Linked DNA regions of Cyanobium sp. PCC 7001. The protein of the gene in region 2 interacts with the protein of the main gene of each other region in a pairwise test. Links are inferred from orthologs where the notes say so. Each region holds a gene or a part of one and is shown on either strand. Other genes may lie near its edges. The genes, in order: ftsZ and CPCC7001_RS07165.

Evidence for each region.
Region 1: the proteins of CPCC7001_RS07165 (region 2) and ftsZ interact in binary tests that used the Bacillus subtilis proteins (3 or more experiments, as listed by UniProt). The link is inferred for Cyanobium sp. PCC 7001 from one-to-one orthologs.

Annotation. Positions count from the first base shown.
Region 1 is NZ_DS990556.1:1,272,515-1,287,755, reverse strand. What follows is about bases 8,534-11,501. They hold ftsZ (cell division protein FtsZ), read right to left. Parts: upstream 10,587-11,501; coding sequence 9,480-10,586; downstream 8,534-9,479. Other genes in these bases: CPCC7001_RS06280 (cell division protein FtsQ/DivIB), read right to left, coding at 10,832-11,501; panB (3-methyl-2-oxobutanoate hydroxymethyltransferase), read right to left, coding at 8,534-9,257; CPCC7001_RS06295 (coproporphyrinogen-III oxidase family protein), read left to right, coding at 8,534-8,557. In the rest of the region: CPCC7001_RS06350 (ComEC/Rec2 family competence protein), read left to right, coding at 1-19; CPCC7001_RS06340 (hypothetical protein), read left to right, coding at 491-718; CPCC7001_RS06335 (YciI family protein), read left to right, coding at 781-1,152; CPCC7001_RS06330 (hypothetical protein), read right to left, coding at 1,123-1,365; adenosylcobinamide-phosphate synthase CbiB, read right to left, coding at 1,415-2,452; CPCC7001_RS06320 (hypothetical protein), read right to left, coding at 2,456-3,511; ilvC (ketol-acid reductoisomerase), read right to left, coding at 3,528-4,523; CPCC7001_RS06310 (ATP-dependent Clp protease proteolytic subunit), read right to left, coding at 4,628-5,230; CPCC7001_RS06305 (ATP-dependent Clp protease proteolytic subunit), read right to left, coding at 5,295-5,993; CPCC7001_RS06300 (PIN/TRAM domain-containing protein), read right to left, coding at 6,025-7,155; more of CPCC7001_RS06295, read left to right, coding at 7,262-8,533; more of panB, read right to left, coding at 8,445-8,533; more of CPCC7001_RS06280, read right to left, coding at 11,502-11,653; CPCC7001_RS06275 (hypothetical protein), read right to left, coding at 11,650-12,060; CPCC7001_RS06270 (D-alanine--D-alanine ligase family protein), read right to left, coding at 12,057-13,199; tRNA (N6-isopentenyl adenosine(37)-C2)-methylthiotransferase MiaB, read right to left, coding at 13,231-14,661. UniProt on the Bacillus subtilis protein: Essential cell division protein that forms a contractile ring structure (Z ring) at the future cell division site. The regulation of the ring assembly controls the timing and the location of cell division.
Region 2 is NZ_DS990556.1:1,444,833-1,459,881, forward strand. What follows is about bases 7,355-10,130. They hold CPCC7001_RS07165 (cell division protein SepF), read right to left. Parts: upstream 9,131-10,130; coding sequence 8,579-9,130; downstream 7,355-8,578. Other genes in these bases: plsY (glycerol-3-phosphate 1-O-acyltransferase PlsY), read left to right, coding at 7,355-7,698; proC (pyrroline-5-carboxylate reductase), read right to left, coding at 7,695-8,513; CPCC7001_RS07170 (YggS family pyridoxal phosphate-dependent enzyme), read right to left, coding at 9,154-9,852; CPCC7001_RS07175 (PipX family protein), read right to left, coding at 9,884-10,130. In the rest of the region: CPCC7001_RS07105 (PhoX family phosphatase), read left to right, coding at 1-436; CPCC7001_RS15775 (hypothetical protein), read left to right, coding at 478-735; CPCC7001_RS07115 (pyridoxamine 5'-phosphate oxidase family protein), read left to right, coding at 732-1,295; CPCC7001_RS07120 (ArdC family protein), read left to right, coding at 1,337-2,332; CPCC7001_RS07125 (HupE/UreJ family protein), read left to right, coding at 2,491-3,099; CPCC7001_RS07135 (MFS transporter), read left to right, coding at 3,251-4,657; CPCC7001_RS07140 (ABC transporter permease), read left to right, coding at 4,654-5,430; CPCC7001_RS07145 (DUF3119 family protein), read left to right, coding at 5,567-6,034; CPCC7001_RS07150 (DUF3086 domain-containing protein), read left to right, coding at 6,027-6,989; more of plsY, read left to right, coding at 7,024-7,354; more of CPCC7001_RS07175, read right to left, coding at 10,131-10,150; CPCC7001_RS07180 (CbiQ family ECF transporter T component), read right to left, coding at 10,174-11,121; ribosome biogenesis GTPase Der, read right to left, coding at 11,133-12,497; CPCC7001_RS07190 (DUF1823 family protein), read right to left, coding at 12,545-13,036; tRNA dihydrouridine synthase DusB, read left to right, coding at 13,061-14,089; cobI (precorrin-2 C(20)-methyltransferase), read right to left, coding at 14,091-14,858; CPCC7001_RS07205 (acireductone dioxygenase), read left to right, coding at 14,857-15,049. UniProt on the Bacillus subtilis protein: Cell division protein that is part of the divisome complex and is recruited early to the Z-ring. Probably stimulates Z-ring formation, perhaps through the cross-linking of FtsZ protofilaments. Its function overlaps with FtsA.

The DNA.
Region 1 (15,241 bases), 180 kb from region 2 along the record:
GCAGCAGGGGTGGGGCTGACCGGTCTTTAGAGTGCCCGCGGCCCGCTGGGCTCCCACCTGGAGAGGTGGCTGAGTGGTCGAAAGCGAACGACTCGAAATCGTTTGAAGGGCAACCTTCCGTGGGTTCGAATCCCACCCTCTCCGTTTCGATCCGCTGTTCAAGGCCCGGCCTGACGGTCACGATCCCCAGGGTCGGAGCAGGCCTGGGTTCGGACCAGAGCCCTGGGCGCAGCCCATGAAAAAGGCGGTAACCGGATGGTGCCCGCCCGAGGAACGTCTTCGTCACAATCGTATTACAGACCGTGAACGGCGCTTCTCAGGATGGGGCCCGTCGCTGCTCGTGCCTGTCGGGTTGCCGTTGGCATGGCTGTTGCCTTGGGCGGTGCCGCGGCAGGCGCCAATCGAGCCCATGGCGACTGGGTTACGCGCGGATGTGCCCGTGGCACCCTCCTGGTGCCGTGTCTAGGTTGGATTCAGCTCCAGCAGCCTGGTGACGGTGATGCGGATCACCCAGTGCGACGGCCAGTTCCTGGTCTCGTTGAACGCCCAGGAGGCCTCCCGGCTGATGGATGCCTGCGCCATGGTGGTGCTGGCCGCCGATTCGGTGCCGGTGGCCACGTTGCCCCCCGAGATGGCCACCCTGCTGGGGGATCTGTTCGAAGGGCTGCGGGCGCCGGCCGGCTGTGCGGCCTCGAGCGACCAGGCTCCTGAGGCCTGAGTGGCGTCGGCGTCGGCGGGCCTGGTGAGCACCGATTTGGTGAGCAGCGTGTGGGTCGGGCCATGGCCTGGTTCGTGAAGCTGGAGGAGGGGATCGTGACCAAATCCCGCTTCGATGCGGTGGTGCCGGAGCATCTCGCCTGGCTGGCCCAGCTGGAGCAGCAGGGGCACCGGCCCGTGAGCGGCTACTGGGCCGATCGCCGCGGCTGCAATGGGGATGGGGCCGGCGGCATGCTGCTGTTCTGGGCCGACACCTGGGAGCAGGCCGATGCTCTGGTGCGCCAGGACCCGCTGATCCGGCGGGGCTGCGTGCGCTGGACGCTGCACGCCTGGGCCACGGTGTACGGCAGCCCCGGCGCCAGTGAAGACGGGTTCAGAGCTGGACGATCAGAAAGCGCTGGACGATCAGGAGTGGAAGAGCAGCACCAGTCCTGAGCTGATCTGGTGAAACTCCCGTTCCTCCCGGCTGAGGTCCAGGCCCACCTGCAGTCCCTCCTTCAGCGCATCCTCGTAAGGGGGAGCGGTGGGCGCCTTGCCCGCATGCCAGAGGGCCGCGATGCCCACGGGCGTGGCATGCCACCGGAAACAGGCAGTGGTCCCGATGTCCGGCTCCTGGAGGGCTTCTTCGAGGAGTTCGCGAATCGGCATGGGCCCAGCAACGTGACAGCAGCTTCGGCAGATCCTTGATGCACGGCAATCAGCTGAGAGCTTTCGTGATGAACAGGGTCAGGATCCCAGTGAGCAGCCCCGCTCCCAGCCACAGACCCTCCAGCCGCCGGGAGAGTCGCAGCATGGCCTCAACGCTGGCCTGATCCGGCGGCGGTGATCCGGCGGCCAGCAGCGGCTTGGGCTTCTCAAGGCCGCCGTAGCGGTTGATGCCCCCCAGCTGCACCCCCACCACGTGGGCATAGGCCGCCTGGGACACCCCGGCGTTCGGGGAGGGATCCGGCGCTCCGTCCCGCAGGGCCCGGCGCAGCACACCCCAGGCCCGCACCGGGCCTGGGCCGCCCGCCAAGGGCAGGGTGAGGGCCACCAGCCGGCAGGGCAGCCACACCAGCAGATCATCCAGCTGGGCGCCGGCCGTGCCCAGCCAGGTGAGCCGGCCGCGGCGGTAGCCCAGCATCGAATCCAGTGTGCTGGCGGCCTTGAAGGTCCAGGCCAGGCACAGAGGACCCGGCGCCCCGGGCACCAGTCCGCCGAGCGCGGCGCCGACCAGCATCCAGAACAGAGGCGCGAACAGCCCGTCCACGGCGTTCTCACTGGCGGTTTCGGCCAGGGCCCGCAGGATCCCGCGGCGGTCGAGTTCCGCCGTGTCGCGCCCCACGATCCAGCTCAGGCGCCGGCGGGCCGGCTCCAGATTCCGCTGTTCCACCTCACTCAGGGCGAGCACGGCCTGCACCTCCTGCTCCAGACTCCTGCCGGCCAGGGCGCTGGCCAGGGCGATCACCAGCACCGCCTGCCCCAGGACACTGCCGCTGGCCCAGGTCTCCAGCAGCCAGCCGCTCGCCCCACTCAGGCCCACCACCGCCAGGGTGATGGCGATGCCGGCCCAGCGCAGCCGCCCCGGCCGGTCGCCGGCCCAGAGCTCCGCCCCCTGCCGCAGCCGGCCGATCAGCCAGCCCATCACCTGCACCGGATGCAGCCAGCGGCGGGGATCGCCGAGCAGGCGGTCGAGTGCGGCGGCGGCGATCACCGCCCCCAGCGGCAGCAGCGGTTCGAGCGGTTCGGGGCCCATCGCTCAGCGGCGGGCCGGCCGCAGCGCCTGCCGCCCCAGGGGCCAGGCCACCGCCAGGAAGGCCAGCAGCTGCAGCGGCAGGGCCAGCCCCAGCCCCAGGGCCTGGCTGAGCAGCCCCATGCCCAGGCTGCCCGCCAGGCCGCCGATGGCCCCCGAGTGCTGCAGCACCTGCCAGCGCAACGGGGCGTCTCCCAGCTGAGCCATTGCCTCCACCAGGGCAGCATCGCTGGCGGCGGCCAGGGCGCCGAGGGGAAGAAACAGCAGCACGGTGGCCCAGCCGGGCGTGAGCTGGCCCAGCGCCAGCAGGGCAGCCATCAGCCCGTAGCGCAGGGGGCCGGCCAGGCTCGGCAGCAGCCCCGTGACGCCGCGGCCGAGCCCGTAGGCCGCCAGCACCATGCCGAAGTCGAAGCAGTTGCCGGCTCCCACCTGCCGCACCCAGAGGGGGAGCAGGGCGAAGAGGCTGCCGAACAGCAGCCCTTGCAGGGCGGCGTGGCGGCTGAAGGGAATGGCGTGGGCGGCAGCGCCGGCGGGGGGCTGTTCCTCCGGAGCCTCGGCCCCGCGCACCACGGGCACGCCCAGGGGCAGCAGGAGCAGCAGGGCCGGCGCGAACTGCAGCGCCGCCGGGAACAGCAGGGCGGTGAGCAGGTGGCCCAGCAGCGCCCCCAGGTCGGTGCCCCGGCGCAGACCCTGGATCGTGCTGCCCCGCCAGCGCAGCAGCTGGCGCTGCAGGGGCAGCTGGCTCATCTCCAGCCCGAGGCCGAACAGCAGCACCGCCAGCAGGCACAGCGGCAGCAGCACGGCGCGGGGCACGCCACCGCTGAGCTGGCCGATGCCTGCCCCCAGCAGGGCCAGCACCGCAGCCAGCTGCAGTGCGTAGCCCGCGGGACGGCGCTGCAAGGGCAGCAGCACGGGCAGGGTGGCCAAGGCCGGCAGCAGGCTGTTGATCAGGGGCGAAGGGCTGAGCCCGCTCACCAGCCAGGCCGTGGCGGCCAGGGTGAGGCTGCTGCCGGCCTGGCTGGAGCCCCAGAGCAGCGCGGGGGGAAGGGACGGGAGGCGCATGGCCCCCGACTCCGGCTCAGGCGGCCTTCAGCCAGCTGAACATCGAACGCAGCCCCTTGCCCACCTGTTCGATCGGATGCTGGGAATCGCGCTCGCGGATCCGGGTCATCTCGGGCTTGCCGGCCTCGCATTCGGCCACGAAGTTGCGGGCGAAGGTGCCGTCCTGGATGTCGGCCAGGATGCGCTTCATCTCGGCCTTGGTGTCGGCGGTGATCAGCCGCGGGCCGCTCACGTAGTCGCCGTACTCGGCGGTGTTGGAGATCGAATCGCGCATGGCGGTGAGGCCGCCCTTCACCATCAGGTCCACGATCAGCTTCACCTCGTGCAGGCACTCGAAGTAGGCCAGCTCGGGCTGATAGCCCGCCTCCACCAGGGTCTCGAAGCCGGCCTTCACCAGTTCGCTGAGGCCACCGCAGAGCACGGCCTGCTCGCCGAACAGGTCGGTCTCGGTCTCCTCCTTGAAGTTGGTCTCGAGGATGCCGGCGCGGGTGCCGCCGATGCCCTTGGCATAGGCCATCGCCAGATCGCGGGCCTTGCCGCTGGCGTCCTGCTGAACGGCAAAGAGGGCCGGCACGCCCATGCCGTTCTGGTACTCCCAGCGCACCGTGTGGCCCGGACCCTTCGGCGCGATCATCACCACGTCCACATCGGCCGGGGGCTGGATCAGGCCGAAGCGGATGTTGAAGCCGTGGGCGAAGCTCAGCACCTTGCCGGCGCTCAGGTGCGGTGCGATCTCCTTTTCGTAGATGGTCTTCTGGATCTCATCGGGCAGCAGCACCATGATCCAGTCGGCCTTGGCGCAGGCGTCGGCGACGCTGAGCACTTCAAGGCCGTCGGCCCGGGCCTTCTCGGCGGAACGGCTGCCCTCGTAGAGGCCCACCACCACGTTCACGCCGCTGTCCTTGAGGTTCAGGGCATGGGCATGGCCCTGGGAGCCGTAGCCGATGATGGCCACCGTCTTGCCATCCAGCAGGCTGAGATCGGCGTCGGAGTCGTAGAAGAGCTGGGCCATCCGGGCAGGTGCGCAGGCAGGGAGCAAGGGTCGAGCTTACGCAAGTGCCCGGCCCGCTCCTGTTGCTCATCCGTTGGCTCATCCGTTGGCCCAACCGTGCGAGTTCAGGCCTCGCTGGGATGGGCGATCACCCTGTCGATCAGGCCGTAGTCCTTGGCCTCGGCGGCGCTGAGGAAGTAGTCGCGGTCAGTGTCCTTCTCGATCTTCTCGAAGGGCTGGCCGGTCATGTCGGCCATGCTGTGGTTGAGCATGTCCTTGATGCGCAGGATCTCCTTGGCCTCGATGGCGATGTCGCTGGCCTGCCGCTGGCTGGTGCCGCCCAGGGGCTGGTGAATCATGATGCGGCTGTGGGGCAGGGCGAGCCGCTTGCCCTTGGTGCCGGCGCCCAGCAGGAAGGCACCCATCGACGCGGCCAGGCCCACGCAGATGGTCACCACGTCGCTCTTGACGTACTGCATCGTGTCGTAGATGGCCAGACCGGCCGTCACCGAACCCCCAGGGGAGTTGATGTACAGGTAGATCGGCTTGGAGCTGTCCTCCGAATCGAGATACAGCATCTGGGCCACGAGGGCATTGGCCACGGCGTCGTTCACCTCCGACCCCATGAACAGGATCCGCTCCACCCCCAGGCGGGTGTAGATGTCGACCCAGCGCTCGTACTGGCTGCCGGGCAGGCGGTAGGGAACGCTGGGGGTGCCAATGGGCATGGCTCGGTGGCGGCGGGGGAGTGGGAGTTGGAGTTGGAGAGGAACGGGTTGAATCGCTGCCGGTTCAGCCGATGCCGCTCGGGCTGCGGCCGGCGGCCAGGGGCACCCCGGCCGGCACATCCTTCTGGCTGGTGAGCACCCGGTCGATCAGGCCGTAGTCCTTCGCCTGCTCGGCCGTGAGGTAGGTCATGCGGTCGGAATCCTTGGAGAGCTGCTCCACGCTCTTGCCGGTGTTGTCCGCCAGCATCTGCAGCATGGTGCGCTTGTTGTGCAGCACCTCCTGGGCGCGGATCTGGATGTCGCTGGCCTGGCCCTGGGCGCCGCTACGGGGCTGGTGCAGCACGATCGTGGCGTGGGGCAGGGCCGCCCGCTGGCCCTTGGTGCCGGCGCTGAGGATCATGGCGGCGGTGCCCATGGCCTGGCCGATGCAGATGGTGTGCACCGGCGGCTTCACGTAGCGGATCGTGTCGGCGATGGCGAAGGCCTCGGTTTCGAAGCCGATGGCATCTCCGGTGAACCAGGAGGTGCCGGTGGAGTTGATGTAGAAGAAGATCGGCTTCTCGGGGTTGTCGAACTCCAGGTAGAGGAGCTGGGCGATGATCAGCTCGGTCACATCGATGCCCATCTGCCGCTTGGCCTCGTCATCGCTGAACAGGGGCAGACCGAGGTACACGATCCGCTCCTTGAGCAGCAGCGAGGGCAGGTCGGGCGGCGGGGTGCGCAGCACGGCGGAATCGCCGTAGTAAGGAGCTGACACCGACATCCGTTGACCCTGGCAGGCACTGGATCGGAGCCTAGCGGGGAGGCCTCGGCTTGCGCTTGCCGTTGCCAGGGGCGGCCCCGTCGCCGGCGCTCTGCCCCACCGCTTCCCTGCGGGCGAACACGATCCGGCCGGTGGGGTTCTGCAGGGCGCCGGTGACGATCACCGGCAGCCGCTCGCCGATGTGCTCCCGGGCTCCCTCCACCACCACCATGGTGCCGTCATCGAGGTAGCCCACGCCCTGGTCGGCCTCCTTGCCCTCGCGGGCGATCTTGAGCTGGAACTCGTCGCCCGGCTGCACCTCGGGCCGCAGGGCGATCACCAGCTCGCTGAGGTTCACCACCCGCAGGCTTTTCACCTCGGCCACCTTGGCCAGGTTGTAGTCGGTGGTGAGCAGGGTGCCGCCGGTGTCCGCGGTGAGCTCCTGCAGCTTGTCATCCACCCCCTTGCCCTCGTAGCGGGTGCTGTTCACCACCAGCCGCCGTCCGTACTGCTCCCGCAGCTCGCTGAGCAGCTTGAGGCCGCGGCGGCCGCGGCCCCGCTTCTCGGCGTTGCCCGAGTCGGCCAGGGCCTGCAGCTCATCGATCACGCTCTGGGCCACGATCACCTGGCCCTCCAGCAGGCCCGAGTCGAGCAGGCCGCGGATGCGGCCGTCGATGATCACGCTGGTGTCGAGGATCTTGGCGCTCGCCGGCCGCAGCACCCCCTCCGCCACCAGCAGGGCCTCGGTGGTGCCGGGGCTGAACAGCCGCAGCAGGGTGCGGCCGTGCACTTCGGCCAGGTTGTAGCCCGACACCCCGAAGAACACGTTGCTGAGCACCGCGGCCAGCGGTTTGACGAACACCACCTCCCAGGGCAGGGGCAGCAGCAGGATCGGGGCCAGCAGCAGGTTGGCCACCAGCAGCCCGAGGATCAGCCCCACGGCGCGGCTGATCAGCAGGTCGGTGGGCATGCTGCGCACCTGCTGCGTCAGCCGGCGCCGCAGCTGGCCGAAGAACACGCCGGCGATCAGCCCGAAGAAGGCCCCGAATCCCCCCAGCACGGTGCGCAGCCCCTCGGGGTTGTCCACCTGCACCAGCAGGTTCTCCGGCAGCAGATCCACCCCCAGCCAGCCGGCGGCGGCGCCGGAGACCATGAACAGGATCAGGATGAGGGAGTCCACCATTCCCGCCGTGCGTGGCTGCCCGAGCGATCCACACCGCAGCTTGCCTGAAACCGGCCGGTTTGGCCGGCAGAGGTAACCGCACTTGATCGCTTCCGCACCTTCGGCCGTGCCCTTTCCCCCCCGCAGCGCCTACCTCCACATCCCCTTCTGCCACCGGCGCTGCTTCTATTGCGATTTCCCGATCGTTCCCCTCGGTGACCGCGCCGGCCCCGCGCCCGGTCAGCCCGGCGCCGCCTCGATCGACGCCTATCTGGCACTGCTGCGGCGTGAGATAGGCCAGGCGCCAGGGGCAACGCCCCTCAGCACCGTGTATTTCGGCGGCGGCACCCCCTCCCTGCTGGAGCCGACCCAGATCGGGGAGCTTGTGAGGGATCTGCGGCGGCAGTTCGGACTGGCCCCCGGCGCGGAGATCACCCTGGAACTGGATCCGGCCAGCTTCGATCGCCAGCGGCTGCGGGGCTATCTGGCCGCGGGGGTGAACCGGGTGAGCCTGGGGGGCCAGAGCTTCGACGACGGAGTGCTGCAGCAGCTGGGCCGACGCCACAGCGGCGGCGATCTGCGCGAGGCGGCCGGCTGGTTGCGGCAGGCCCACCGGAGCGGTGCGCTGGGCAGCTGGAGCCTGGATCTGATCCAGGCCGTGCCGGGCCAGACCCTGCCCGCCTGGCGCCAGCAGCTGGAGGAGGCGATCGGCAGCGGCGCACCCCATCTCTCGGTGTACGACCTCACGATCGAGCCGGGCACCGTGTTTGCCCGGCGCCTGGAGCAGGGCCGGCTGGAGCTGCCGCAGGACGATCTGGCCGCCGACCTGATGGAGCTCACCAGCTCGGAGCTGGCGGCGGCAGGGTACGGCCGCTACGAGGTGTCCAACCACGCCCTGCCGGGCCATGCCTCGCGCCACAACCGCGTGTACTGGAGCGGTGCCGGCTGGTGGGGCTTCGGCATGGGGGCCACCAGCGCTCCCTGGGGCCAACGGCAGGCCAGGCCCCGCACCCGCGATGCCTACCGGGCCTGGCTGACTTCGGGCGCAGCGGAAGCAGGGGCAGGGGAGGCGGGGATGGCGGAGATCGGGGTGGACCCGGGGATGCCCTTGGATGAGCGGCTGATGGTGGGTCTGCGCCGCCGCGAGGGGGTGCGGCTGCCCGAGCTGCTGCGTCAGGTGGGCTGGGATGACATGGCGATCGCCGCGGGGCTGGGGCGGCTGCGGCGGCAGCTGGAGCCGTGGATGACCCGTGGGCTGCTGCTGGAGGAGGGGGAGCGCTGGCGGTTGAGCGATCCGGAGGGCCTGGCCCTCAGCAATGCGGTGCTGCGGGAGCTGTGGGTCTGGTGGGATGGCTCTGGGAGCTCAGCCAACGCCGCAGGGCTTCCACGGCCAGGGCCCGCCCCTGCAGCAGCGGTGGGCTGAACGGGGGCTGGCGGCTGGTGAGGCCCAGCAGATCGGCGGTGACGCGCACCTGGCCGTCGCAGGCCTCTCCGGCACCGATACCGATGAGGGGGATGGCCAGGCCGGCCCGCAGCTCGGCCGCCACGTCCGGCGGCACGTGCTCCACCACCACGGCAAAGCAGCCCGCCCGCTCCAGGGCCTCGGCCTCCCGCTTCAGCCGCTGCTGGCCGGGGGCATCGGCGGCCTGGCGGCGGTAGCCGCTGCGATGCACGGCCTGGGGCGTGAGGCCCACGTGGCCCATCACCGGAATGCCGCTGCGCACCAGCCGATCGATCACGGCCAGGGTTTCGGGTTCGGCCCCCTCCAGCTTCACGGCGGCCGCGGGACTCTCCTTCAGCACCCGACCGGCCGCCGCCACCGCGTCGTCGGGCGCGCACTGGTAGCTGAGAAAGGGCAGATCACAGATCAGCAGCGGCTCCTGCCCCGGCGAGCAGACACTGGCCATGCCGCGGGCCGTGGCCCGGCAGTGGTGCAGCATCTCGTCGAGCGTGACGGGCAGGGTGGTGGCATGGCCCAGCACCGTCATGGCCAGGGAATCACCCACCAGCACGGCATCCGCTCCGGCTTCGGCCACCACCGCTCCGGAGAGGGCGTCCCAGGCCGTGAGGATGCTGATCGGCAGGCCGGCCTGCTTGCGACGGGCCAGGTCGGCGGGGCGCAGCGGCACGGGGCTGAGGGGCGAAGGGGAGCATTGCTAGCATCCAGCCGACTCGGACCCACGCGGCTCTGACGCCCAAACCTGGTCAGGACCGGAAGGGAGCAGCCACACGGGATGCTCAGGGCAGGCGTGGACTCCGGGTCACCCTCTTCGGGCAGCAGTCGCCCTGAACGGCGCGACTGATCTTTCTTGCTCTTGCTCAGCTGGGCTGCTCAGCTGTCCTGCTCAGCTGTCCTGCTCAGAGCTGCGGCCCTGGCGGTTGAGCAGGAACGGCGGAATCTTGGCGCCCTTCTCTTCGGTGCTGGGGGTGAACGGGGTGGTGCCGGTGAAGCTCATGGCCGGCCGATCGGTGCGGTACGTGGTGCCGCCGTCGAAGCCGGTGGCGATCACGGTCACGTGGATCTCCCCTTCGAGGCGATCGTCCACCACGGCGCCCACGATGATGTTCGCCTCGGGGTCCACCACCTCGTAGATCACCTCGGACGCGGTGGTCATGTCCTCGAGGGTCATGTCCTTGCCGCCGCTGATGTTGATCACGCAGCCCTTGGCGCCGTCGATCCGGGCCGACTCCAGCAGCGGGCTGCTCATGGCCGCCTGGGCCGCCTCGCTGGCCCGGCTGCGCCCCGAGCCCACTCCGATGCCCAGCAGGGCCGTGCCGGCGTCGGACATCACCGAGCGGATGTCGGCGAAGTCCACGTTCACCAGGCCAGGCCTGGTGATGATGTCGCTAATGCCCTTCACCCCCATGCGCAGCACGTCGTCGGCGGCGCGGAAGGCCTCGTTCAGCGGGGCTCCGGCGATCTCATCGCGCAGCCGATCGTTCGGGATCACGATCAGGGTGTCTACGTGCTCCGCCAGGCGGGCGATGCCCTCCTCCGCCTGACGCATGCGCTTGCGTCCCTCGAAGCTGAACGGCTTGGTGACGATGCCCACGGTGAGGGCGCCCACCTCCTTGGCCACCTCCGCCAGGATCGGCGCCGCGCCGGTGCCGGTGCCGCCGCCCATGCCGGCGGCGATGAAGATCAGGTCGGCCCCCTGCAGCGACTCCTGCAGTTCCGCCCGCGATTCCTCGGCCGCCTTCTGGCCGATCACCGGGTTGCCGCCGGCCCCCAGGCCCCGGGTGAGCTTCTGGCCCAGCTGGAGGCGCTTCTGGGCCGCCGACTGCAGCAGCGCCTGGGCGTCGGTGTTGAGCACCCGGTAGCCCAGACCCTGCAGGTCGGAGGCGATCATCCGGTTGACGGCATTGCTGCCGCCACCCCCCACCCCGATCACCTCAATGCGGGCCGACTGGCTGGGAACAATGCCGGCGGCGGCGGTCGGGGTATGGGTCATGGCGGCACGGGTGAGGGAGGCACCATTGGCGGTGGGGCCTTCAGGAACCAGGGTGTGTTCACCGGTGTGGATCGGCGGCACGAACTTGGGGCCGTCGTCTTGCGCCATGGGGCAGGAGTGCCGGTGAGCTGGGCTGCATTATGTCGGTAGCTGGCGGTCCTGACCTTGTCGCTTGGCGACGGTTTGCCGGTTTCCTCGCAGCATTGGCCGCTTTTTGGCCGCAGAACCCCGTCGCGGGGGCCGTTTCAGGGCTGTTGCGCCGGCTTCTCGGTCGGGGGTGTGCCCACCAGGGCGAGTTCGGGCTGCTCGGGATCGCTCAGATCCAGGGTGCGCAGGCGCTTGCCCTTCAGCTGGGCCGGCAGGGTCTCCACCAGGTGGTCCAGCACCTGCAGACGCCGGGTGAGCTGGGCGTCGGCGGGCCCGAGCCGCACCTCCCCGAGGGTGGCGCTGCGCAGCCAGAGGCTGCCCTCCGGGGCGAATCGGATCTCCTTGAGATCCGGGCCGAGCACGGTCCGTTGCGCCAGCACCTTGCTGAGGCTGGCCCGGTGCCGGGGCTGCCAGCCCTTCACCAGCAGGCCCGCCGTGGCCTCATCGGCCATCAGCTCGCCCTGGTGGCTGTTCATCCAGTGGCCCAGCCGGTCCACATAGCCCCGCTCCACCCCCTGGGGGGTGCGCCGTTCGGCCCGGGCCACGGCCTGGCGGTCCACCAGGCTCACCCGCAGCCGCGGCGGTGCCATCAGCCGGGTCACCTGCACCTCCTCCACCGGCAGGGTCTCGGAGAGGTCGGTGGCGAGCTTGCGGGGCTGGAGGGTCAGCAGGGGCTGGGGGAAGGTGAGTCCCGCCGCCTCGATCACCCGCTCAGGGGTCACCATCCTGCTGCCCACCACCTCCACCTGGCCGGGGCCGGTGAGGCTCCAGCCCTGGCGCAGCAGGCCATAGCCGAGGCCGCCGGCGATCCCCAGCAGCACCAGCAGGCGCCAGGCGTTGCGCAGCCGCTCCCGGCGCCGCTGCAGCCGCAGCTGGCGCCGCCGTTCGGCTCCGGGGGGAAGGGTTCGCGTCTGGGTCACAGCTCGCAGCGGGAGCGGGCCATCAGTTCGGCCATCCAGCGGCGGGCGCGTTCGGCATCGGAGAAGGGCAGATCCTTCTGCTCACCACCGCCCACCAGCCGGAGCCTGCAGGCACCCTGGGCCTCCTCGGTGAGGGGAGCCTCCCCGGAGCCGAGGGCCAGCAGTTCCACCAGTTCCAGCTGCTTGATCACGAACCGGTCCTTCTCCGCCAGCTGACCCGCCGAGAAGGTGCTCCAGCTCAGTACCCCATCCACGAGGCGCGCGGCGCCGCAGCCATCCAGCTTGGCCAGCTCGGCCCCTTCGGCCCAGGCGCGGAACAGGTGCTGCCGCCGCCGCTCCAGCCACCCCAGGGTGGTGAGCAGCACGAAGATGAGCAGCAGCGGCAGCCAGAGCAAGCCGTGAATCATGCCGGGAGTCCTCCCATCTGCAACGCCGGACGGGGCCAGTCTCGTGCCGCCGTGATCAGCCCATCCACCAGGGTGTCCAGAGGCACACCCGAGGCCTCCCACAGCATGGGGTACATGCTCTGGCTGGTGAATCCCGGCAGGGTGTTGATCTCATTGAGCCAGAGCCGGCCTTCACCCCCATCTCCAGGCGCTGGCGCCGTGTAGAAGAAATCCACCCTGGCCAGCCCCGAGGCGTTCAGCGCCCGGCAGGCCTCGAGGGCCATGCCGCGCGCCTGGGCGGCGATGCCCTCGGGCACATCGGCGGGGATCACGGTGTGGCTCCGTCCCTCGCTGTACTTGGTGGCGTAGTCGTACCAGTCCGCGTCGTAGCGGATCTCGCCCAGTACGGAGGCTTCCAGCGGCCGGGGGCCGCCGCCGCGCACGGCGCACTCCAGCTCCCGTGCCGTGACGCCCTGCTCCACCACCAGACGCGGGTCGAGGGCGGCGGCGCTGCGCAGCCCGGCAAGCAGACCGTCGCGGTCGGTGGCCTTGCTGATGCCCACCGACGACCCCAGGTTGGCCGGCTTCACGAAGCAGGGGTAGCCCAGCTGCCGCTCCAGCCGCTCCAGCACCGCCGCCGGGTCGGCCTCCAGCTCGCCCGCCTCCACGCAGGCGTAGGGCACCTGGGGCAGCTCTGCGGCCGCCAGGGCGGCCTTCATCGCCTGTTTGTCCATCCCCACGGCAGAGCCGAGCACGCCCGAGCCCACGAAGGGCACCTGCATCAGGGTGAACAGGCCCTGGATCGTGCCGTCCTCCCCGTTGGGCCCATGCAGCACCGGGAACCACACCTCCATGGCCAGGGCGCCTGTGGGGAATCCCTGAAAACCCGGACGGGCCGGGGCGGAGGCCAGCTGTTCCGGGCTGGCTGGCGTGCCCTGGTCCAGCACCTGCTCGGCCAGCTCCGGCCCCCACCAGCGCCCCTGGGGGTCGATGTAGAAGCAGCTCACCGCATAGCGCCGCCCGTTCTCGCCGCGGCGCAGGGCCGCGGCGACGGTGGCCGCCGACCGGATGGAGATGGCGTGCTCGCCGGAGGCTCCACCGAACACCAGGCCCACGCGGACCGGGCCGGGGTTCGCGACGGGGCTGGGCTCAGGGGGCATCGCGGGCGAACCAGCCCCAGCGGGCTGAAACTCAGGCCAGTGTGCCGCTCAGCGAGAAGGCCCGCACCTCCTCGATGCGCACGTTCACCAGATCGCCCGGCTCCACCGCACGGCCATCGGGGCGCAGCGCCGGGAAGAAGGTGAGCCGGTTGGTGCGGGTGCGGCCCATGCGCTGGGAAGGATCCCGCGGGTTGGTGCCCTCCACCAGCACCTGCTCGGTGCGGCCGGCGTAGCGGGCGCTGCGGCGACGGGCCTGCTGCTCCACCAGGGCATTGAGCTCCCGCAGCCGCTCCACCTTCACCGCCTCGCTCAGCTGATCGGGCCAGTCGGCGGCGGGGGTGTTGGGCCGTGGCGAGTAGGCGGCGGTGTTCACCTGGTCGAAGCCGATCTCCTCCACCAGGCGCAGGGTGTTGCGGAACTGGGCGTCGGTCTCGCCGGGGAAGGCCACGATCACATCCGCGCTGATGGCGGCATCGGGCATGCGTTCGCGGATGCGGTGGACGATGCGCCGGTAGCGCTCCACCGTGTAGCCGCGGGCCATCGCCTTGAGCACGGCGTCATCACCGCTCTGGAAGGGGATGTGGAAGTGCTCGCAGACCTTGGGCAGGGCGGCGCAGGCGTCGATCAGCCGCTCGGTGAAGTAGCGCGGATGGCTGGTGGCGAAACGGATCCGCTCGATGCCCTCAACATCGTGCACGAACTGGAGCAGATCGGTGAGGGTGTGGCGGCGGCGGCCCTCCGGGGTGATGCCGGGCAGGTCGCGGCCGTAGGCATCGATGTTCTGACCCAGCAGGGTGGTCTCCTTGAAGCCCCGGGCGGCCAGCCCCTCCATCTCCAGGCGGATCGCCTCGGGCAACCGGCTCTGCTCCTGGCCGCGCACCGAGGGCACCACGCAGTAGGTGCAGCGCTCGTTGCAGCCGTAGATCACGTTCACCCAGGCGCAGACGCTGCTGTCGCGGCGGGCGGTGGTGATGTCCTCGAGGATGTGGTGCTCCTCGGTGGCCACCACCTGCTGGCCCTGCTCCACCTGGCTCAGCAGGGTCTCCAGCCGGTTGGCGTGCTGGGGGCCCATCACCAGATCCAGCTCCGGCACCCGCCGCAGCAGCGCTTCGCCCTCCTGCTGGGCCACGCAGCCCGCCACCACCAGGGTGAGATTGGGGTTGGCCCGTTTGCGCTGGGCCTGGCGGCCCAGGTAGCTGTAGACCTTCTGTTCGGCGTTGTCGCGGATCGTGCAGGTGTTGTAGAGCACCAGATCCGCCTCCAGTTCGGCGCCGGCTTCGCGGTAGCCCATGGCCTCCAGGATTCCGGCCATGCGCTCGGAATCGGCCTTGTTCATCTGGCAGCCGAAGGTGGTGATCCAGTAGCTGCCCCGTTGCACGGGCCGATCCGGGGCCGCAGCCGTGGCTGGAGCTGCGGCCGGAGCCTGGATCGCGGCGGTGGGTTGGAGTCGGGTGGCCGTCATCGCTCCAGTTTCCGACATGGGGTGCGTGACCTGCGCTCTTGGGGTGGGTGAGGGCCGTCGATCCATGCCAGCGTGAGGCCAACGCCCGACCTGCCGGCACACCGAGCCGATGCGCTGCCGCCTGCGCCGCTTCACCCTCACCAAGGCCGTGCCGCTGGCCATCAGCCGTGGGGTCACCGCGGCGGTGGAGCACCTGCTGGTGGAGGTGGAGCACGACGGCCTGCGGGGCTGGGGGGAGACCGGCGGGCTGGACACGGGCCACCGGCACTACGCCACCGAAGCTGTCGCCGCTGAACTGGAGCCGCTGCTGCCGCAGCTCGGCGAGGCCTCGCCTCTGGAGGAGCAGGCGCTGGAGCCGCTGCTGGCCGGATTGTCGCCGCCGGCCCGCTGCGGCCTGGATCTGGCGCTGCACGATTGGCGCGGCAAATGGCTCGGCCAGCCCCTCTGGCGGCTCTGGGGCCTGGATCCGGGTGCCTGCGCCGCCACCAGCGTGACCCTCGGGCTGGGCTCCACCGAGGCTGTGCTGGCGCGGCTCGCGCGCTGGTGGCAGCAGCTCCCCGCCACCCGCATCAAGCTCAAG
Region 2 (15,049 bases):
CGCCAACCCCGACAACCTGGAGGTGGACCGCTCCGGCAACGTGTGGATCATGACCGACCGCTCCTCGCGCCTGGCCAGCGGCGATCCCTTCGGCAACAACAGCTGCTGGGTGCTGCCCAAGCGCGGGCCGGCCCGGGGCGAGGCCCTCTGCTTCGCCACAGGCCCCATGGAGTGCGAGCTCACCGGCCCTTGCTTCGACGAGCCGGAGCACACGCTCTTCCTGGCCGTGCAGCACCCCGGCGAGGTGAGCGGCACCCGCAGGGGCCATGCCGCCGACAGCGTGCGCACCCGCCTGGTGGATCGCAGCGGCAGCCCCTTCGTGCAGGAGCGATCGGTGCCCAGGGGCTCGAACTGGCCCTCCGGCGTGCCGGACCGGCCACCCCGGCCCGGGATCGTGGCGATCCGCCGCTCGACGGGCGGGCCATTGCTGCCGTAGGCGGGCCGTTGCCGCCAGCATGGATCCGCTGCTCCCCGACCATGCTCCCTCCCTGTCCCCTCTGCCCGTTCGGCGGCCCGGCCCTGGTGGCCAAGATCGCCGGGCTGCAGGCCACGGTGCTGCTCCTGCTCACCCTGCTGATCAAGGCCCAGATCCGCATCAAGACCGCGTCGGCCATCGGGCTGCTGCTTCTGGCCCTGCAGACCCTGGCGTTCCTGGCCGTGGGCGGTGCCCTGGGCGCTGCAGCCGCCGGGGCCGCGGCCATCGCGTTCCAGCGCCGCCAGCCCCAGAGCGCGTGAGCGACCTGCCCCCCTGGCGCCCCCTGCTCAAGGGGGCCCGCCAGCGCGAGGGCCGCTCCCCGGCAGCCCGCTGGCTCCAGCTCGCCAACGTGGCCGCCGACGGCACCCCACGGGTGCGCACCCTGGTGTTCCGGGGCTGGGCCGATGGCGCCACACTCGATCTGCTCACCGATGGCCGCAGCGCCAAGGCCATGGAGCTCCGCCACCAGCCGGCGGTGGAACTCTGCTGGCTGCTGAGCCGGGCCCGCTGCCAGTTCCGGCTGCGCGGTGCGGTGATGGACCTGCCGGCCCCGCTGGATCTGCAGGAGCGGCAGCGGCACTGGCGGGCTCTGAGTCCCGCCGGCCGCGCGCTCTGGGGCTGGCCCCCGCCGGGGGAACCGCTGGATCCTGGAGCGGCCTTCCCGACGGAACTGGCCGACGACGCCCCGATGCCGCCGCAATTCCAGCTGGTGCGGATTCCGCTCGAGCAGGTGGAGCTGCTGGAGCTGGTGGGGCACCCCCATCGCCGCCGCCGCTGGCGGCGCCACCAGGCCTGGAGGGAAGAGCCGCTCAATCCCTGAGCCGGCAGGTGGCACTGGGATCCCAGTTCGCCCGGCCGCCCATGCCCTCCGTTTCCTCCGCAGAGCACACGCTGGTGGCCTCCCTGATCGCCCTGATGGAGGCCGGCACCACACCGTGGCGGCGCCCGTGGGACGCCAACGGCGGCGGCCACCACGTGAACCTGCTGTCGGGCCGCCGCTACCGCGGCGCCAATCCGATCCTGCTCACCCTGGGGATGCACGGACGGGGCTCGCGGCTGCCCTACTGGTGCGGCTTCGCCGAAGCCCGCGCCCGCGGCCTGGTCCCCCGGCGCGGATCCAAGGCCGTGCACGTGCTCCGCCCCCAGCTGTCGCCGGCCCGGCTTCAAGAACCTCTCCACGCCGCTGACGGCGATGCCCATGCCGACGCCGACACAGGCGCCGCCCCCGCCCAGCAGGCCTGGATCCGCTTTCGCCCCGTGGCGGTGTTCAATGCCGCTGATCTGGTGGGCGACGACCTGGTGGCCCTGATCGCGCAGCGACGCTTCTGCGAAGGACTCGATCAACGGCCCGAACCCGAACGGCTGGCCGGCGCCGAGGCGGCGCTCGGGGGCTGGGCGGTGCCGGTGAGCCATGGCGGTGATCGGGCCGCCTACCTGCCCCAGCTGGATCGGATCCAGCTGCCCGAGCGCGGTGCCTTCAGCAGCGCCAGTGCCTTCTACGCCACCTGGGCCCACGAAGCCATCCACTCCACGGGCCATCCCAGCCGCCTGAGCCGCGACCTCTCGGGCCGCTTCGGCTCAAGGGCCTATGCCCGCGAGGAGCTGGTGGCCGAGCTGGGTGCCGTGCTGCTGGGGGATCGGCTCGAGATCGGCAGCCAGGTGGAGCACCATGCCGCTTACCTCAGCCACTGGATTGGCCTGCTGCGGGAACGTCCGCAGGTGCTGGTTCAGGTACTGGCCGAGGCCCGGTGGGCCGCCGATCTGATCGCGCCCGACCCCGTTTCGCCGCCCAAAGCACGGGAATCCGGGGAAGAACCGGCGGGAAACAGCCAGGTTGCCCACTGCCGCGCAGAATGAGCGGGAACGGTTTCCGCGGTTCACCCCAGGAAGTCAAGGAGGAAAGCCCGGTGCAAGTCCGGCACTGTCCCGCAGCTGTGAGGGAGCCCGGCTCCCGAGTCAGAACGCTCGCCGTTCCACCTGTTCCTTTCTGCCCGGCGCGGACACCGGGAGAATCCATGCCTCAGTTCCAGAGCACCCGTTCCCTGGGCGTGCTGGCGGCCCTGGCCACCGCCATGGCGCTGCTGGCGGGCCAGCCGGCCCAGGCCCACAGCGTCGCCAGCGGAGGGCTGGCGTCCGGTTTCCTGCACCCCCTGGCCGGCACCGACCACCTGCTGCTGCTGATCGGGGTGGGCGCGGCGGCCTCCTACATCTCCTCCCAGCTGCTGATCTGGGGACTGGCCGGCGCCCTGATCGGCGCTGTGTTCGGGGCCACCGGCGGGGGGCTGCCCGCCGCCGAGGTGCTGGCCGCCGCGGCGGTGCCCGCCGTGGCCTTCATGGTGCTGAGCGGCCACAGGTCCAGCAAGGCTCCCGCCCTGGGAGCCTGCGGATCGCTGATCGCCGCGGCCGTGGCGGTGCACGCCATGCTCCACGGCCAGGAAGCCCCCGCCGGTGCGGCCTCCGCCCTGTGGTGGGCCGGATCCTTCTCCGCGTCCCTGCTGGTCAGCGGCGGCAGCTGTCTGCTGCTGCGCCGCCTGCCCGCCGGCTGGACGACGGCGATCGCGCTGCTGCTGGCCGTGTACGGCGGCTGGATGGTGCTGGCGCCGCTGGGGCTGGTGGCTCGCTGAAGCGGGCGGCGGGAATCGAACCCGCATCATCAGCTTGGAAGGCTGAGGTTTTACCACTAAACTACGCCCGCAGCAGTACAGACGTACTGTCGCTGCCCCTGTGGGGCTCGGTCATTATGGCCTGCGTCCTGAACGCTCCTCCCCCAAGCCCTTGGCGCCCACCGCTCGCGAAGCGCCTCCGGCATCGGCGCCCCCCACGGATGCGGCCGACCTGCGCGGCGGAGCCCGTCAGCGTCTGCTCTGGGCCTACGGCCTCGGCGATGCGGGCACCGGCATGGGGGCCTCCCTGATCGGCTTCTACCTGCTGCGGTTCTATGTGGCCGCCGGCCTGCCCCCCTGGCTGGCCGGTCTGGCCTACGGGCTGGGCCGCCTCTGGGACGCCGTGAACGACCCCATCGTGGGCTGGCTCAGCGACAAGACCTACAGCCGCTGGGGGCCGCGGCTCCCCTGGATCCTCTGGAGTGCGGCCCCCCTCGGGGTGGCCATGGCCGCCATGTGGTGGCTGCCTCCCTGGCAGAACGTGTGGACCAAGTTCACCATCTTCCTGCTGATCTCGGTGGTGGCCAACAGCCTCTACACCTGCGTCAACCTCCCCTACACGGCCCTGGCCGCGGAGCTCACCACCGACGTGTCGCTGCGCACGCGGCTCAACACGGCCCGCTTCACCGGTTCGATCCTGGCCACGGTCACCGCGGCGCTCCTGGCCGGCGTGCTGGTGCGCAACCTCAGCGACGCCAGCAGCTATCTGCCGGTGGGCCTGGTGGCGGGGCTGATCATCACGGCCTCCGCCCTCCTCTGCGGCTGGGGGCTGATGCCGGCGGCCCGGCAGTGCCAGCGGCCGGAACGGTCCACGGGCACCACCCGGCGGCTGCTGCGGCGGGTGCTGCGCAACGGCCGCTTCGGCATGGTGCTGGGGCTCTATCTCCTGCTCTGGTGCTCCCTGCAGCTGATGCAGGCGGTGTCGCTGTTCTTCCTGCCGGTGGTGATGGAGGTGCCCGAGGGCATCAGCAAGCTGATCCTCCTGCCGTTCCTGGTGAGCTCCCTGGGCGGCCTCTGGCTCTGGACCGCGGTGTCCCACCGGTGCGGCCGCCTCACGGCCCTGCGCTACGGCGGTGGCCTCTGGATCGCCGCCTGCCTGCTGGTGATGCTGCTCCAGCCCCTGGACAGCACCCTCGGGGCGTTGGCCTGGCCGGGCAATGCCATCAAGATGCTGCTGCTGCTGGGCACGATCGTGGTCGCCGGCATCGGCGCCTCCACCGCCTACCTGATCCCGTGGTCGCTGCTGCCCGATGCGATCGATGCCGATCCGGAGAAACCCGCCGGCCAGTACAGCGCCTGGATGGTGCTGGCCCAGAAGGTGTGCATCAGCGTGGTGATCGCCCTGCTCGGGGTTCTGCTCACCGCCAGTGGCTATAACGAGGCCCTGCCCAACCCGGAGCAACCCGCCAGCGCCCTGGCGACCATCCGGCTGTGCATGGGCCTGATCCCGGCACTGCTGGTGGTGCTGGGCCTGGTGGTGATGCGCCACTGGCCCCGCCGTCTGCCCCGGTCCGCATGAGCCGCTCCTTCACTCAGTTCAGGCCGCTTCGCCTGCCCCGCTGGCTGCAGCGGCTGAGCGTGAGTTGCATGATCGGCGGCCAGGCAATCAGCGCCATCGCCCGGGGCCGCATCGGTCTCAACGACCTGATGCAGGAGCTGCTGGAGGCCGGGCCTGGCAGCTTCCTGATCGTGGTGATCACGGCCCTGGCAGCCGGCACCGTGTTCAACATCCAGGTGGTGGCCGAGCTCTCCAAGCAGGGCGCGAATGCCGCCGTGGGTGGCCTGCTGGCCCTGGGCCTCTCCCGCGAGATCGCCCCCCTGCTCACCGCCACCCTGCTCACCGGCAAGGTGGCCACCGCCTATGCCGCCCAGCTCGGCACCATGAAGGTGACCGAGCAGATCGACGCCATCACCATGCTGCGCACCGATCCGGTGCAGTACCTGGTGGTGCCCCGGGTGCTGGCGATGGTGGTGATGGCGCCGGTGCAGTGCCTGCTGTTCTTCGGTGTGGGGATCTGGTCGGGGCAGCTCAGCAGCTCGCTGCTCTACAACATTCCCCCCAGCGTGTTCTGGACCTCGGTGCGCACCTGGATGCAGCCGGAGGATCTCCCGTTCATGCTGGTGAAGGCCCTGGTGTTCGGCCTGCAGATCGCCGTGATCGCCTGCGGCTGGGGGCTCACCACCCGGGGCGGCCCCAAGGAGGTGGGCACCAGCACCACCGGCGCCGTGGTGATGATCCTGGTCACGGTGGCGCTGATGGATGCCCTGCTCACCAAGGTGCTGTTTGGTTGATGGTGTTTGGTTGATGGGGTTCGGTTGCTGCTCTTCCCTGAACCACGGCCCTTGATCTATGGCCGCCGATGTCCGGCCTCTGATGCACCGAGCCCGATGCCAGATCACTGATGCCCCGTCCCCGTTGCTCCCCACCATGACGAACCCTCCAACCTCCCCTTCGGATGCCACCGCTGCCGACCTCCCGAACCGGGCTGCGCCGCAGCCTGCCGCTGAGGACGGCACCCTGCCGGCCCACTACGGCGTGGCCCTGGGGGTGGTGGGGGTCGGCCTGGCCTGCCTCGGTCTGACACCTCTGTGGGCCGGGGCCCTCTGGCTGAGCCTGGCGGTGAGCCTGCTCGGACTGTTCCTGGTGGTGCAGACCGCCCTGCTGCGGCTGGAATTCCAGGAGGAGGCCCTGGTGGTGTGGCGCCAGGCCGTGCTGCTGCGCCGGTTCCCCTACAGCGCCTGGAAGAACTGGCGTCTGTTCTGGCCGGGATTGCCGGTGGTGTTCTATTTCCGCGAAGAGCAGAGCCCGCACCTGCTGCCGCTGTTGTTTGATGCCAAGGCCCTGCGCCAGCAACTCGACCGTCATCTGAGCCACCTCCCTGCCCCCGATGCCTGACGAGCCCATCCCCCAGCCGGCCCCCACCGGCGAAGCCGGCCCACCCGCCGACACCAGCACCGACCATCCCGGCAGCACTGCTGGCCAGGCTCCCGACACGGACTGGCAGCAGCTGGCCCTGGCGGAGCTGCGTCAGCAGCGAACCCAGCTGGAGGAGGAGATCAGGCAGCTGGAGGCCCGCCGGGATCAGATCAACCGCGAGATCAGCAGCAGTTTCGCCGGCCAGGCCGATGGCGTGGCCCGGCGCCTCAAGGGCTTCCAGGACTACCTGGTGGGGGCCCTGCAGGACCTGGCGGTGGCCGCCGAGCAGGTGGAGCTGGTGCCCCAGCAGGTGCTGGTGGCCCCGTCGGCCCTCGATGCCGCGGCCCAGGCAGCGGGGGAGCCTGCGCCGGCGCAGCCGGTGGCCGCCGCCGGGCTGTTCAGCGCCGATGAGGCCCTGATCCGGGAACGGCTGGCGGCCTTCCAGGGCCAGCCCGACTTCTACGCCGACCCGTGGAAGCTGCGCCGCAGCCTGGAGACCGGTGCCGCCGCCAGCCTGGACAGCTGGTTTCTCGAACAGGGCGGCCGGGGGGCCCAGCCCAGCAGCGGCAGCCGCAGCCGCAACGCCCTGGTCACGGCCGCCGCCGTGGCGATCCTGGGGGAGCTGTACGGCGACCGGTTCCAGACCCTGGTGCTGGCCAGCCAGCCCGAGCGGCTCGGCGAGTGGCGCCGCATCCTGCAGGACAGCCTCGGCCTGGAACGGGAGGACTTCGGCCCCACCAGCGGCATCGTGCTGTTCGAGCGGCCTGACGCCCTGATCGAACGGGCCGACCGGCTGGAGGAGCGGGGCGAGCTGCCCTTCATCGTGGTCGACGCGGCCGAGCAGGTGGTGGACATCCCGATCCTCCAGTTCCCCCTCTGGCTCGCCTTCGCACCGGGGCCGGGGGAGCTGATCGACGACGAAGAGCTCTACTGACCTCGAGCTCCATCCACCTCCCTCCCTGCGTTCCATGGCCCTGCCCCCCCTGCTGACCCTGGTGCTGCCGCTGCTGCTGGCGGGCTACCTGCTGGGCTCCATCCCCAGCGGCTATCTGGCGGGGCGGTGGTGGAAGGGCCTGGACATCCGCCAGGAGGGGTCCGGCTCCACCGGGGCCACCAACGTGCTGCGCGTGGTGGGCAAGGGTCCGGCCCTGGTGGTGTTTCTGGTGGACGTGCTCAAGGGCACCGCCGCCGTGCTCCTGGCCAAGGCGGTGCTGGAACCGCTGGGCCAGCCCCTGGGGCCCACGGGCTGGGCGATCGACAGCGGTGTGGTGGCGGCGGGCCTCGCCGCCCTGGCGGGCCACACCTGGCCCGCTTGGCTCGGCTGGCGCGGCGGCAAGGCTGTGGCCACGGCCCTCGGCATGCTGCTGGGCCTGGCCTGGCCCGTGGGCCTGGCCTGCTTCGGCGTGTTCCTCACCACCCTCACCCTCAGCCGCATCGTGTCGCTCTCGAGCGTGGTGGGCGCGGTGGCGCTGCCGCTGCTGATGCTCGGCTGGTTCCAGAGCCAGGGGCTGGGCGTGCGCTGGCCCTACCTGGTGCTGGCGCTGCTCACGAGCGGGCTGGTGATCTGGCGTCATCGCAGCAACCTGGCCCGGCTGCTGGCCGGCACCGAACCCCGGCTGGGGGACAAGGCGGGCAGCCGCTAGGGCACGCGGTCGGCGCCGAGCTCCCGGCTGCGTTCAGCCGCCGCCAGCACCGCCTCGATCAGGGCTGAACGCAGGCCGGCACGCTCCAGCTGGCGCAGGCCGGCGATGGTGGTGCCCGCCGGCGAACTCACCATGTCCTTGAGCTGGGCGGGATGGAGCTCCTGCCCCTGCAGCAGGGCGGCACTGCCCGCCAGGGTGCGGTGGGCCAGGTGCTGGGCCAGCAGCCGCGGCAGACCCGCCGCCACGGCCCCATCGGCCATCGCCTCGGCAACCAGGGCCACGAAGGCGGGGCCCGAGGAGGTGAGCGCCAGGAAGGCATCCAGCTGGGATTCCGGCAGTCGGTGCACCTCGCCCACCTGGGCGAACAGGCTCTGGATCAGATCCCCCTCCGAGGTGCTCACCTCAGACGCCAGGCTGAGGCCGGTGAGGCCCTGCCCCACCAGGCAGGGGGTGTTGGGCACGGCCCGCACGCAGCGCCAGCCCGGGAACAGCCGCTGCAACCGCGCCAGCGGGACACCGGCCAGCACCGATACGAGCACACCGGTGCAGCCCACCGGCGCCGCCGCCGCCGCGGCGGCGGCCGCCGCCGCCAGCTGCTGGGGTTTCACCGCCAGCAGCACCACAGGCGCCATCCAGGCTTCCCTGGGGTCGGTGGCCACGGCCAGGCCGTACAGCGCCGAGAGCCGCTCGGCCGAGGCGGGGCTGGCCACCACGGCCCGCACCCCGCCGGGATCCACCAGGCCCGCCTGGATCAGGGGCACAAGCAAAGCCTGGGCCATGCGCCCGAGCCCGATCACACCGAAGGATGGCAACACGGCCGTGCCCGCAGGGGCGGACGGGGATGGGGAGCGGGCGTTCAGATCAGGGTTCAGATCGGAATTCAGATCGCGGTGTCCTGCCGGCCCCAGGCCGGGGACGGGGCTGCTTCCTGCTCGTGACCCAGATCCCGCGACACCGTGGTGGGCGACGACATCTCCTCACCACCAGCGGTGGTGACCGTGACGCAGCTGGGGGCGAACAGGAAGATGCTCTCCCCCACCCGCTCCTGGTGGCCGTCGATGGCGAAGGTGCCACCGGCCACGAAATCCACCGCGCGCTGGGCCTGGTCGGGCTCCATCATCGTGAGATTGAGGATCACGGTCTTGCGCTCGCGCAGGGCCTGGATCGCGCGCGGCATCTCATCGAAGCTGCGGGGCTCCATCAGGGTCACCTCCGCCGCGGAGGTGGAGAGCCCCGGCATGCCGATCACGTTGGTGCCGGCAAAGGGATCGTCCGTGGAGAAATCGGAGCTGAGGGCAAGCGCACTGCTCCGACTGGTGGGCGGGGCGGGGTCCTGCATCTCCTCGCCGGCGTAATCCAGCTCTTCGTCGTAGTCCCCATCGAGGTAGTCATCGCCGGAGACGACGGCACGCAGACGGGAGAACAACGACACGGAGCGATCCTCTTGGGGTGCTTTCATCCTGAATAGCGTCCCACGTCAGGGATCGCAAGATTCTGGGATGGGCGGTCACCAAAGAGGCTGCTGCCCAGCCGCACCCAGGTGCTGCCGGCGGTCACGGCCTCGGGCCAGTCGCCACTCATGCCCATCGAACGCTCCGGCAGACCCAGCTCGGCCGCCAGGGCGGCGCACTCCTGGAACAGGGCCCGTCGTTCAGCAGCCTCCAGCCCCATGGGGGCGATGGTCATCAGCCCGACAGGCCGCAGGGCCGGCAGAGCGGACAGCTCCTGCCAGCGGGCCCGCAGGGCCTCGGGCTCGAAGCCGGTCTTGGCGGGGTCGGGGCGGAACTTCACCTGGAACAGCACGGCCGGGCTGCGCTCCTCCTCGGCGGCGATGCGGGCCAGGCGCTGGGCCAGGGCCACGCTGTCCAGCGAGTGGATGGTGCCGAAACGGCGCAGCACCCCGCGGGCCTTGTTGGCCTGCAGCCGGCCGATGAAATGCCAGTCGAGCGGACCCAGATCGGCCAGAGCGTCCTGCTTGGCCATGGCCTCCTGGAGCCGGCTCTCCCCGAAGCTGCGCTGCCCGGCCGCCACGGCGGCGCGGATGGCGGCGGCGGGATGGCCCTTGCTCACCGCCAGCAGCCGGCAGCTGGGCGGCAGCTGGGCACGGATCGCCTCCAAGCGGGCTGCCAGGCCACGGTTCTCCGAATCCGGCAACCGAGCAGCTGCGGCTTCCGGGGCCGGACGATCAGATGAAGGTCTGGTCAAAGAGCTGTCGCCAGTGAGCCTGGGCCTCGGGCCCGTCGCGCCGGACCCGGGCCAGGTTCTGCTCGGCGTAGTGGCGGGCATCCATCAGGGGAACCACCTCGAAGCTGGCCCCCCTCGGCTGCAGGGTCACCACAAAGAAGATGCGCTGGGCATACAGCGTGGCGTACAGATCGCGCCCTTCCGCCACAGGGGCGACCCTGTAGAGCATCCCGAAGGTGGGGTGGTTGAGGTAGCGCTCGGTGGTCACTCAGCCGCGGGATCTGTGGGGTATTAAAGAGCACCGACTTTCCAACGGAGCACCAGCAGGATCGCCAGCACAACCGCGCCGAGCAGATTGCCGAGCCGGTACGGACGGCCGGGGCGGTGCAGCTGTTCGGCCGCCTGCCAGGTGCCGCCGCGGGCCAGCAGGGCCTCAGCCCCCTGTTCGGCCCGCAGCAGCAGGTTGGCCAGCAGCCGCTCACCCACCACCAGCACCAGCCCGAGGGACGGGCGCCAGCCCAGGCGCCGCAGGTTCACCGCCCGGGTGGCCAGGGCCCGCAGCAGGTTCTGCAGCTCCTCCTGCACCAGCGGCAGGAACCGCAGGGAGAGCAGCAGGGTGAATCCGAGCCGCTCCACCGGCCAGCCCAGGCGGGCCAGCGGCGCCAGCACCCAGCTGAACGACCACACCAACTGCTCGGGGGGCGTGCTGAGCAGCAGCAGATTGGCGCTGTGCACCAGGGTGAACAGCAGGGTGGCACCGTTGAGGCCGAGCTCGGCCGAGCGGCGGCTGATCACCAGCGGACCCAGCTCGATGGGCCCCAGCTCCACCGGTCCCCAGCGCACCAGATCCCAGGGGAGGCCAGACCGCTCCGGCGGTGCCTCCAGCGGTGAGCCCGTCACCAGCCGCACCTCCGCGGGGGGACGCTCCAGCGGGGCCGGCGCCACGCTGCCGGCGGGCAGCAATGCCGCCAGCCCGCCCACCAGCAGGGCCAGCACCAGCAGCAGGGGCAGGCTGCGGCGCCACAGCCGCCAGGGCAGGCCGCACACCGCGGTGATCAGCAGCAGCAGCCCTACCAGGCTCAGCCGCCAGATCGGCCCGGCCAGGATCGGGGTCACCAGGAAGGCCACGGTCCAGGCCAGCTTGAGGCGGGGATCCAGGGCCCGCAGCCAGCTGCGGCGGCCCGCCCCGGGGTCCTCGGCCACGAACTGGCCGATCGGCATCTGGCGCAGGATGTCCACCGGCAGGACGCTCAGCGGCCGCGATTCTGCTGGCGGGCGAGGTCGCGCTCGGCATCGCGCTGCTGCTTGCCCCGCCAGAACAGCTTGATCGGCGTGCCCTCGAAGCCCAGCCCCTCCCGGATCTGGCGCTCCACATAGCGGCGGTAGGTGTCGCCGAACAGCTTCGGGTCGTTCACGAACAGGGTGAAGCTGGGCGGCCGAACCGCCACCTGGGTGCCGTAGTAAAGGCGCCCCTGACGGCCGCCGCGGCTGGTGGGAGGCGTGCGCCAGCTGAGGGCCTCGGTGAGCACCTCATTCACCACCGAGGTGGTGACCCGGCGGCGGTGCTGCTCCACGGCCAGCAGCGCCAGGGGGAAGATGGCCTGCACCCGCTGGCCGCTGAGGGCCGAGGTGAACAGCATCGGCGCCCAGTCGAGAAAGTAGAGCTTGGCGCGGAGCTCCTTCTCCATCGCCGGCATGGTGTGGCTGTCCTTTTCAATGGCGTCCCACTTGTTCACCACCACCACGCAGGCACGCCCGTCCTCCTCGATGCGACCGGCGAGCCGCTGATCCTGTTCGGTGACGCCGTCGAGGGCATCGATCACCAGCACGCACACATCGCTGCGCTCGATCGCCTTGAAGCTGCGGTTGATGCCGAAGAACTCCGGCCCGTAGTTCACCGAACGGCGGCGGCGGATGCCGGCGGTGTCCAGCAGTTTCCAGGTCTTGCCCTCCCGCTCGATCGTGGTGTCGATCGTGTCGCGGGTGGTGCCGCGGATCGGGCTCACGATCGCCCGGTTCTCGCCGCACACCGCATTGAGCAGGCTGGATTTCCCCACGTTGGGGCGGCCGATGATCGCCAGCTGGATCGGCTCCTCCCCCTCCTCGTCCTGGGTGGGCGGGAGATGGCCGATCACCTGATCGAGCAGATCGCCGGTGCCGGCACCGTGGATGGCGGAGATCGGATGGGGCTCCCCCAGCCCCAGGCCCCAGAATTCGGCCGCCATGGCCAGGCCGGCCTCGGGCGACTCGCACTTGTTCACCGCCAGCAGCACCGGCACGTTCTGGCCCCGCAGCCAGGCGGCGATCGCCTCGTCGGCGGCGGTGCAGCCCTGCTGGCCGTCCACGATCACCAGGGCCACCGAGGCCTCGGCCAGGGCCAGGTTGGCCTGCTCGCGGATCTCGGGCAGGAATTCACTGTCGTCGTCGAACACCAGCCCGCCGGTGTCCACCACCCGGAAGGTGCGATCCCCCCAGAAGCCCTCCTGGTAGGTGCGGTCGCGGGTCACGCCGGGCTGGTCGTGCACGATGGCCTCGCGGCTGCGGCAGAGCCGGTTCACCAGGGTGGACTTGCCCACGTTGGGGCGGCCGATGATGGCGACGACCGGTAAGGCCAAAGGAGTTATCGCAACGTCTGTCGTGTCTTGACCCTACAGAGCAGGGCTCAGGCGACCGGCAGGTCGCCGGGGTGGCCGGCCACCGGATCGGCCGGCTCGGGCAGCAGCGGCGGCAGCGGACCCTGCTCCGGCAGCGGCTCCCCCCGGGCGGCCAGGTGGGCCAGCAGCCAGTTCACGGCGGTGGCGCGGCGGGTGCGGCGCGGATAGAGGCCTCCGATCCGGTAGCCCGCGAAGCCCAGCTGCTCCTTGAGCAACTGCTTGTGTTCCTTGGGGATCGAGCGGGTGAGCGCCACGCTGGCCGGCCGCTCGGCGATGAACTGCGGTTCTGTGGGGAACGACTCCCGCCAGCTGGCCTCCGTCGCCGGGCCCGCGCTCCAGGTGCCGGAACCATCGAGCCCGTAACCCAGGCGCGGCCAGATCAGCTCGCACACGAAGCGGTCGCTGGTGCGGTCGGCCAGCACCGCCTCCAGCAGCGCCCGGCTGAGGGGCCAGGGCCCGGCCCCGGGGGCGGCTTCGGCGGGGGTGGCAGGGGAAAGCACGGCCTCATCCGAGAATCAGCCCCAATGATTGCCAGCCACGCCACGCCCCTGGGGCTGTCCGCCTCCCTGCGCCGCGATCCGCTGGTGCTCGACGGCCGCGGCACGCCGCGGCAGCTGCGCTGCCGGGTGCTGCAGTCGCCCCTGGCCGGAGTGAGCGATCGCATCTTCCGAAGCCTGGTGCGGCGCTGGGCCCCCGATGCCCTGCTGTTCACCGAGATGGTGAACGCCACCAGCCTGGAGCTGGGGCACGGGGTGCAGAAGGTGGAGGAGCTGGGCAGCGAGAGCGGGCCGATCGGGGTGCAGTTGTTCGACCACCGCCCCGCCGCCATGGCCGATGCCGCCCGCCGCGCCGAAGCCGCGGGTGCCTTCCTGATCGACATCAACATGGGCTGCCCGGTGAAGAAGATCGCCCGCAAGGGCGGCGGCAGTGGTCTGATCCGCGACCCCCACCTGGCCGCCCGCATCGTGGAGGCGGTGGCAGCGGCCGTAGCCATCCCGGTCACGGTGAAGACCCGCCTGGGCTGGTGCGGCAGCGATGCCGATCCGGTGAGTTGGTGCCGCCAGCTGCAGGACGCCGGCGCCCAGCTGCTCACCCTGCACGGCCGCACCCGCGAGCAGGGCTTCCGGGGCCGGGCCGACTGGGGGGCGATCGCCGCCGTGAAACGGGCTCTGACCATCCCGGTGGTCGCCAACGGCGATGTGAACACCCCGGAGGGCGCCCTGCACTGCCTGGCGGCCACCGGCTGCGACGGTCTGATGGTGGGGCGGGGCAGCATGGGCGCCCCGTGGCTGGTGGGCCAGATCGACGCCGCCCTAAGCGGCCAGCCGATTCCACCCACCCCGGGAGCGGCCGAGCGCATCGCCCTGGCCGCCGAACAGCTGCAGGCCCTGGTGGCCGCCAAGGGCGACCACGGTCTGCTGATCGCCCGCAAGCACATGGGCTGGACCTGCACAGGTTTTCCCGGCGCTCCCCAGCTGCGCCACGACCTGATGCGGGCCCCCACCCCGGCGGAAGCCCTGGCGCTGCTGGAGCGGGCCCGGCAGTCGCTCTGACCTAGGGCAGCACCGCCGGCCAGCTCTGCCGGATCAGCAGCAGCGAGAAGTAGGGCTGCTCCGCCGCCGGCACCGCATCGGCGCAAGCCAGCCGCTGGTCGGGCCAGCCCACCCGCTGGGCGAAGAGGGCCTGCTGCAGCAGGCCGCGACGCTCCAGCAGCGGCCGCACCCAGCGCCAGCGCTGGCCCAGCTTGAGCAGGGCCAGCACCGTGGCCGAGGCGGCCGAGGCCGCCAGCAGCACCGCCAGTTCGGCCTCCGTGTCGGGGGTGGGGCGGATCAGCAGCCCCTCCTGCTGCAGTGCCAGGGGCCAGGCGCCGGCCGCCGCCGCCGCGGCCACCGCCGGGATCCCCGGAATGAGCCGCACCGGGCAGGCCGGGTGGCGTCGGCGCAGGGCCAGCAGCACATAGCTGCTGCTGGCGAACAGCGACACGTCGCCCTCGCAGAGCAGCACCACCGCCTGGCCGGCCGCCACCTCGGCGGCGAGGGTGTCGGCCGCGGCCTGCCAGGCCGCGAGCCGGGGAGCGGCCTCGGCCACCATCGGAAACAGCAGCGGCAGGCGGCGCTGGTGCTCCCCCAGCCAGGGGGCGGCGATGGCGGCGGCCATCCCCTCCCCGCCCTCCCGGGCCACCGGGAAGGCCACCACCGCCGCGGCCTGCAGGGCCCGCACCGCCGCCACTGTGAGCAGGTCGGGATCCCCCGGCCCCACCCCCACCAGCACGAGTCCGGGCGGGGCCGTTTCTAAGGTTGGAGCAAGCGGCGCGGACGCCATGACGTTGTTGGCCCTCTACCGGCACCCTGCCACCCCGCAGGATCCGCCCGAACCGCTGCTGCGCAGCAGCGATCCGCAGCGCATCGCCGCCGAGCTGGCCGCGCGCGGCATCCGCTTCCAGCGCTGGCCGGCCCGGGCCCGCCTCGAGGCCGGTGCCGAGCAGGCCTCCATCCTCTCGGCCTACGCCGACG